3 regions of the Neobacillus sp. NRS-1170 genome follow, and region 1 is predicted to be linked to each of the others. Evidence: riboswitches for the same ligand, from Rfam matches in the RefSeq annotation. Region 1 holds a riboswitch; each other region holds the start of a gene.
The links. Region 1 has a riboswitch for S-adenosylmethionine ahead of ACIFOT_RS10895 (sugar ABC transporter substrate-binding protein). Riboswitches for the same ligand answer to the same signal wherever they lie in the genome.

Region 2: it holds a riboswitch for S-adenosylmethionine, as region 1 does, so the genes downstream of both, ACIFOT_RS13710 (methionine biosynthesis PLP-dependent protein) here and ACIFOT_RS10895 (sugar ABC transporter substrate-binding protein) in region 1, are expected to answer to the same signal.
Region 3: it holds a riboswitch for S-adenosylmethionine, as region 1 does, so the genes downstream of both, ACIFOT_RS14260 (O-acetylhomoserine aminocarboxypropyltransferase/cysteine synthase family protein) here and ACIFOT_RS10895 (sugar ABC transporter substrate-binding protein) in region 1, are expected to answer to the same signal.

Annotation. Positions count from the first base shown of each region.
Region 1 covers NZ_JBITPF010000025.1:150,209-152,476, forward strand. The annotation lists gene ACIFOT_RS10890 (MFS transporter) at 1-557, opposite strand, end outside; SAM riboswitch class I at 754-861, shown strand; gene ACIFOT_RS10895 (sugar ABC transporter substrate-binding protein) at 985-2,100, shown strand; gene ACIFOT_RS10900 (sugar ABC transporter ATP-binding protein) at 2,184-2,268, shown strand, end outside.
Region 2 covers NZ_JBITPF010000029.1:70,875-73,142, reverse strand. The annotation lists gene metC (cystathionine beta-lyase) at 1-214, opposite strand, end outside; gene ACIFOT_RS13710 (methionine biosynthesis PLP-dependent protein) at 214-1,326, opposite strand; SAM riboswitch class I at 1,467-1,582, opposite strand; gene ACIFOT_RS13705 (helix-turn-helix domain-containing protein) at 1,670-2,023, opposite strand.
Region 3 covers NZ_JBITPF010000030.1:45,987-48,254, forward strand. The annotation lists gene ACIFOT_RS14260 (O-acetylhomoserine aminocarboxypropyltransferase/cysteine synthase family protein) at 1-1,232, opposite strand, end outside; SAM riboswitch class I at 1,290-1,396, opposite strand; gene ACIFOT_RS14265 (hypothetical protein) at 1,476-1,808, opposite strand; gene ACIFOT_RS14270 (nuclease-related domain-containing protein) at 2,010-2,268, shown strand, end outside.

The DNA of each region.
Region 1 (2,268 bases):
GCAATAACAAGTATGGCCGAAATGAAAATGGAAATAGATGTCCACTTAAATGTAGTGGCATAACCAAGCGAATCTGCTAATATTCCGCCGAGCATCGGTCCAAGTAAAGAACCGGTAATACTGCCTGTTTGCAATGTGCCAAGGACTCGTCCGGCAATCTGTTTCGGCGTTTGTGTAGAAATAAATGCCTGGGACATCGGGATAAAGCCCGAGAAGAAACCCATGAAAAAGCGCAGCAGCAATAAATGCCAGACGGAATGGACGAAGCTGATTAGGAAAATGGATGCCGCCATTCCAATCCCTGAAATGATAAGAATTTTCTTTCTTCCATATCGGTCGCCAATTTTCCCCCAGATTGGCGAGAAAAGGAAGGCAGATACAAACGTAATTCCAAACGTTATCCCTGACCAATGCTGTACATATTTCTCTGAAAAATTTCCAAACGTCTCAATATAAAGTGAAATAAAGGGCATGACCATCGTCATACTTCCAGCAACAAAAAAGTTAGCAAACCACATTATCACTAAATTACGTTTAGCACTTTCCTGTTGGTTCATTGTTCATAACACTTCTTCCTTGAAAATATTTCGGTTATCTAAATATTATAATACCGAAATTAGTTGATCATTGAAATGGTGGTGTTGTAATTTTAAAAAAAGTAATTTATTAATAATATTCAAAATACTATTGACAACTTGTTAATAGGAGTTTAAAGTATGTTTAATACTTAAAATCAATTAAATCATTTACGTTCTCTTATCAAGAGTGGCAGAGGGACTGGCCCGATGACGCCCAGCAACCGTTCCGATTGGAATTGGTGCTAAATCCTGCAAAACAAGGAATTGTTTTGAGAGATAAGAGAGGAGTAGTCCGTTTATTTGCGATGAAACCTCTCTTTTCTGGAGAGGTTTTTTTATTTTTTATAAAATCAAACTTTTCCAATGGGAGTAACGAGAATTACGTAAAAAAAGGGGAGCTCACATCATGAAGAGAAAGTTATTTAAAAGTACACTTGTTTCAGCATTAGCCGCTACACTTCTGCTAACTGGCTGTGCCTCAAATGGAGAAACAAAGCAAGCAAGCGGCAATAAAAATGTGTCATTAGAAGGGGTTCCAGAGCGATTTGCCAAAGGTGATCCGGTTAAGATCAAGGTCATCCGTAAAATTGGCGGTGACGATCATACTGCCCAATTTCTAGCGGGTGCAAAAGAGGAAGGACAAGCATTGGGTTTTCAGGTGGATGTATTTACTGCAAATGGGGACACAGCGAAATTCCATGATGCAATCAATCAAGCATTAGATCAGAATTATGACGGATTTGTCATTTCCCATGGTGACGATGATGCAACTGTAAATGATGTGAAGAAGATCGTTGAAAAAGGAAAAAGCGTTGTGGCTTTTGACTCTAATCCAAAGCTTGCTGAAATTGAAGGAGTGACACTAACTTCACAGGACGATGAAGCATTAGCAACCTTAGCTCTAGATCAGCTTGTAAAAGAAACAAAAGGAAAAGCCAATATTGCCTACCTTTGGGTGGACGGCTTCCCGCCAATGGTAAGAAGAAATAATGTTTATCAGGATGTTCTTACGAAAAACCCTGGTATTAAAGAAGTAGAGCGCTTCGGTGTAGCTGCAGCAGACACAAGTGTTCAAACTCAAAATGCGGTTGCAGCGATGCTGAACAAATACCCTAAAGGAAAATTGGATGCCATTTTTGCCACTTGGGATGCATTTGCGATTGGTGCAGCTCGTGCTTTGAAGGAAGCAGGCCGGGAAGAAGTAAAAATCTATGGAATTGATGTTTCCAATGCTGACCTTCAGGAAATTCAAAGAAAAGGCAGCGCATGGAAGTACACAGCTGCCGTTGACCCTAAGCTGATTGGTGCCGTAGATATGAGATTACTAGCGAAAAAACTGGCGGGAGAAGAGACGCCAAAAACCTACGACTTAGAAGCTTCACTTGTGACGCAGAAAAACGTTCAGAATTCTAAAGGGGCAGTTAATATGGTGAATCTTGCGACCATCATTCCAGGCTGGGGCCAATCTACTGCCTTTGAAGAAGATTGGATGAAAACATTAAAGAAGCACTATAAGAAATAAATGGCATTTCACTCTCTTTTTCACAAGATTAAGAGAGTGTTTGCTTAATAGGAGGTGGCATTTTGACGACTACAACCTTAGAAATGAAAAACATCTCAATAGAGTTTCCCGGTGTAAAAGCACTGAATCAGGTCCATTTTTCCACGGAAACAGGAAAAATTCAGGCAC
Region 2 (2,268 bases), on a different contig from region 1:
TGATTCCGCCTTCGAGCTCTGCAATCACATCCTCGAGCGCTTCACGAGTCGGGTTCAAACTGCGAGCATAATCATATTTTCCGAAACTGTCGATATCAGATTGATGGAAGGTGGAAGCATGTTGAATCGGTACACTTACTGCTCCTGTAGCGGGATCAAATTTATGCCGGTTATGAAGAAGCTTCGTTTCAAAACAATATTCTTCAGATTCCATTACACAATCACTCCTTCGTTAACTTTGGCTAATGCCTGTTCAAGATCAAATATGATATCCTCTGCATCTTCAATTCCCACCGAGAAACGCAATAAACGATTACATACACCGGACTGAATTCTAATTTCTTCTGGAATATCCGCATGGGTTTGCGTGGCTGGATAAGTAATAAAGCTTTCTGTGCCGCCTAAGCTTTCAGCAAAACTAATCAGTTTTAAATTTTGTAAAAATGGATTAACCCACGATTCGTCTTTAACACGGAAGGAAACCATTCCGCCTCTTCCTGGATAGAGGACATCTGTTACCCCTTCATGATTAGAAAGATATTCAACCACAGCCTTTGCATTCTTCTCATGCTGTTTCATCCGAAGCGATAAAGTCTTCATTCCGCGCATTAATAACCAGGAATCAAATGGACTTAAGACAGCACCCGCACCATTATGATGGAAGGCCAAGGCTTCACAAAGCTCTTTGCCTTTTGCGACAACAAGTCCGGCAAGCACATCATTGTGTCCGCCTAAATATTTCGTTGCACTGTGGATAACGATATCTGCGCCAAGTGCAATCGGCTGCTGCAATAGAGGAGTATAGAAGGTATTGTCAACAATCAGGAGAATCCCGTGCTTTTTGGCAATCTTGGATACCTCAGCAATATCGGATTCCTGCATAAGCGGATTGGTTGGAGTCTCAAGGAAAATAGCCTTTGTATGCGGAGTAATTTTCTTTTCGATCTCTTCCGGACAACACGTATTGACATATTGACTGTTCAAACCCCATTTTTTGTAGCCTTTTTCTAATAGACGATAGGTTCCACCGTATAAATCCTCGCTTACAAGCCATTCATCACCGGATTCAAATAAGGCAAGAATCGTTAATATAGCGGCCATCCCAGAGCTGCAGGCAAACCCTTGAACACCGCCTTCTAAATCAGCGATTGTCTTTTCAAGAAGCTGGCGTGTTGGATTTCCGGTTCTGATATAATCAAAACCAGTTGATTGCCCAATCCCCTCGTGGCGAAAGGCAGTTGAAAAATAAACAGGCGGGTTAACGGTTCCAGTTGCAGTCTCACTTCGATTTCCAATTTGGGCTAATTTCGTATCAATTTTGTACATAATGCACACTCCTTGTTTTATAAAAAATATAAGTATCATATAATTTGAACTTTAATTCATTGTGGTGCTAAAGGCTGTTAAAAAAAGAAAAAAGCCTTCTATAAGAAGAAGACTTTTGTTAGACGATCACTTTGTCATTCTTCTTATCTCGCAAATTAGCAAATAATTTGCAGGACTTAGCACCTTTTCAATGGACAAGCCACTGAAGGTTGCTGAGGTGTCGCAGGGCCATTCCCTCAACCTCTCTTGATAAGAAATTAATATTTAGATTATTTATAAAATTTACTACAATAAGGATGTTGTGTCAATTGGTTTTTTAACCATTTAAATGATTAAAGCGCTTTCATCTGCTTTTTTCCCAGTTTTTAAATTTAATAAAGTTTATATATTCTTTAAAATCATCTTTATTCATGCCATCTTTAATGGCTTTTTCAATAATTAATTGCCACTCCTCGTCCAGTAGTTCCTTCCCATTTGAACTCGAAGGATTTGCAGACTGATCCATTCCAGTTAGTAAAAACTCCATGGAAACATCTAAAGGCTTTGCCAGCTTCATTAAAAAATGAATAGAGGGGTTTTTATTAAGATTACGCTCAATATAGCTTAAATAAGACTTAGAGACATTTGCTAACTCTGCCAGTTCTGTAATCGAAAATCTTTTTTCTTCTCTTAATTTCTTTATACGCTCTCCAATCATAAGTTTCTCCTCATTACCATAGTATTTTATATGCAGTATAAATGTTATGAATCTAGCAGGTTTCTCAAGATAAATTTATCAAAGCACAGAGGTTTAATATGTTCGTTCAAACGAAAAATATTATTCAACTAATCACTAATTGGTAAAAATAGTATACTATATAATATGTTCTGTTTAAAGAACATATTTATGAGAAAATGAAAAAAATTGATAGATATATGCTGTTTATTATGGATAAATGAGCG
Region 3 (2,268 bases), on a different contig from region 1:
ATACCAATTGATAGGCGGATTAAATCTTCTGATACTCCTGCTGCCTTAAGGCCTTCAGAATCTAACTGCTGATGAGTAGTACTAGCCGGATGAATGATTAAGCTTTTTGCATCCCCAACATTGGCAACATGAGCCCATAAAGAAAGGGAATCAATAAGCTTCGCTCCTGCTGCTTTTCCACCCTTAATTCCGAAAATAACCATAGATCCTGCACCTTTTGGCAAATATTTTTTTGCTAAGTCGTGATCAGGATGTGTTGTATGCCCTGGATAGGAAACCCACTCTACGGAAGGGTGATTTAATAAATATTCAACGACTTGGTTTGTATTGGCGATATGCTCTTTCATGCGAACATGCAGTGTTTCAAGACCAAGTGTAAACAAGAAAGCATTTTGTGGACTTAAGGCTGGTCCAAGGTCACGAAGGAGCTGGACTCGCGCTTTGATAATATATGCTGCGGCCCCTAGTGCCTCTGCATAGATAAGATCATGATAGCTTGCATCTGGAGTAGTAAAGCCAGGGAATTTAGACGAATTCCAATCAAACTTGCCGCCATCAACAATGATGCCGCCTGTCGTGGTGCCATTCCCTAGGAGCCACTTGGTTGCGGAGTGTACCACAATATCTGCACCATGTTCAATTGGTCTGCAAAGGTAAGGTGTTGCAAAGGTATTGTCAACAATTAATGGGACTCCGGCCTCGTGAGCAATCTCGGCAATTTTTTCAATATCAAGAACTCGCAAGCTTGGATTACCAATTGTTTCAGCAAAGACTGCTTTTGTTTTTTGGGTAATAGCCGTGCGGAAGTTTTCCGGATTATCTGCATCTACGAATTTTACTTTAATCCCGTATTTAGGGAGAGTAACCGCAAATAAATTATAGGTTCCGCCATAGAGATTGGAAGCTGCAACAATTTCATCGCCTGCTTCGGCAATATTTAGGATTGCGAGTGTGATGGCAGCCATCCCGCTAGCGACTGCCAGGGCGCCGACGCCTCCTTCTAGAAGGGCAACACGTTCTTCAAATACGGTCGTGGTTGGATTATGAATTCGGGTATATATGTAACCTGGTTCTGCTAAGCTAAACAGGTTTGCTGCATGTTCTGTGTTTTTAAATTGATAGGCATTGTTTTGGTAGATTGGAACTGCGCGTGCTCCTGTCACGGGATCTGGTGATAATCCGCCATGAACACTTAATGTTTCAAACCGATACTTTTTTTGATTTTCAGCCATTACTCCCACTCCTTTTAAAATAAATACCCCCGCTTCAATAAGAAGAGGGGGTCTCTCTTCTTATCTTCCGAAGCCTTTTTCTGCTCCGCTGGAATTAGCACCTTGGTTGTCCAACCGGTTGCCGGGCATCATCGGGCCAGTCCCTCCGCCTCTCTAGATAAGATTACTTTATTTGACTGATTTATTGGTAGAATATTCTAAATTCAGCATACATGATGTCTAATTCCGAGTCAACACCTATGATTAAATTATTTTTGCAAAATCTTCCTGTGCTTTTGTGAGGTAAAAAAGGGATTCGAGCAGCAAGGTCGTTCTTAAAGGCGCTGATATGCTGAGCTTTAGAGTTCGTAACCTTTTCTTACCCTCGAGGAGTTGTGTTATTTCATTTAGATTGCCGCTAATTTCGTATTTAGCTGGTTGATTTTGAAGAGTAAAAATGGTTCCATTTTTTATTACTAGTTGAATGCACTGTTGATTGGTATTTATGTTCACTCGAAGGTCCACGTTTTCTATCAATGGAAGGATATGCCTTTGTTCTCTTACCTTTGTTAGAAAATTATTTAAAGCCTCTATCATTTTCACCACTCCGGTCCCATGCTTTTACTATTACTATTCATCATGGGGCGCTATTATCCTTTTAATAATGCTCGACAGTTATTGCGGGGGTCAGCGGAGGTAAGTGTCGAAATTGGTGGAATTGTTATAAATTGTTCAAATGTTTGTTGTTAAGGATGGGTGATATTTTTATAAAATTTAAAGTAGGAAAGGATGTGGATCATGGCTTTCAAACCTCGTATTGAGCCATTGGAATTAAGGATTCTTAGGATTTTAAACACACGAATGGAATTAACGGAGGAAGAAAGGAGGAATTATTTTAACCTTGAAAAAGGCTACCAGGGTGAAGTACAGTTTGATTTATTAACGGAGATATTGCAAAGTAATTGTTATATTTTAAATGATTTGCTTCTTGAAAGTAATAATAAGGATTTTCAAATTGATTCCTCTCTTATTTTTCAAGAACCACTTTATATTTTTG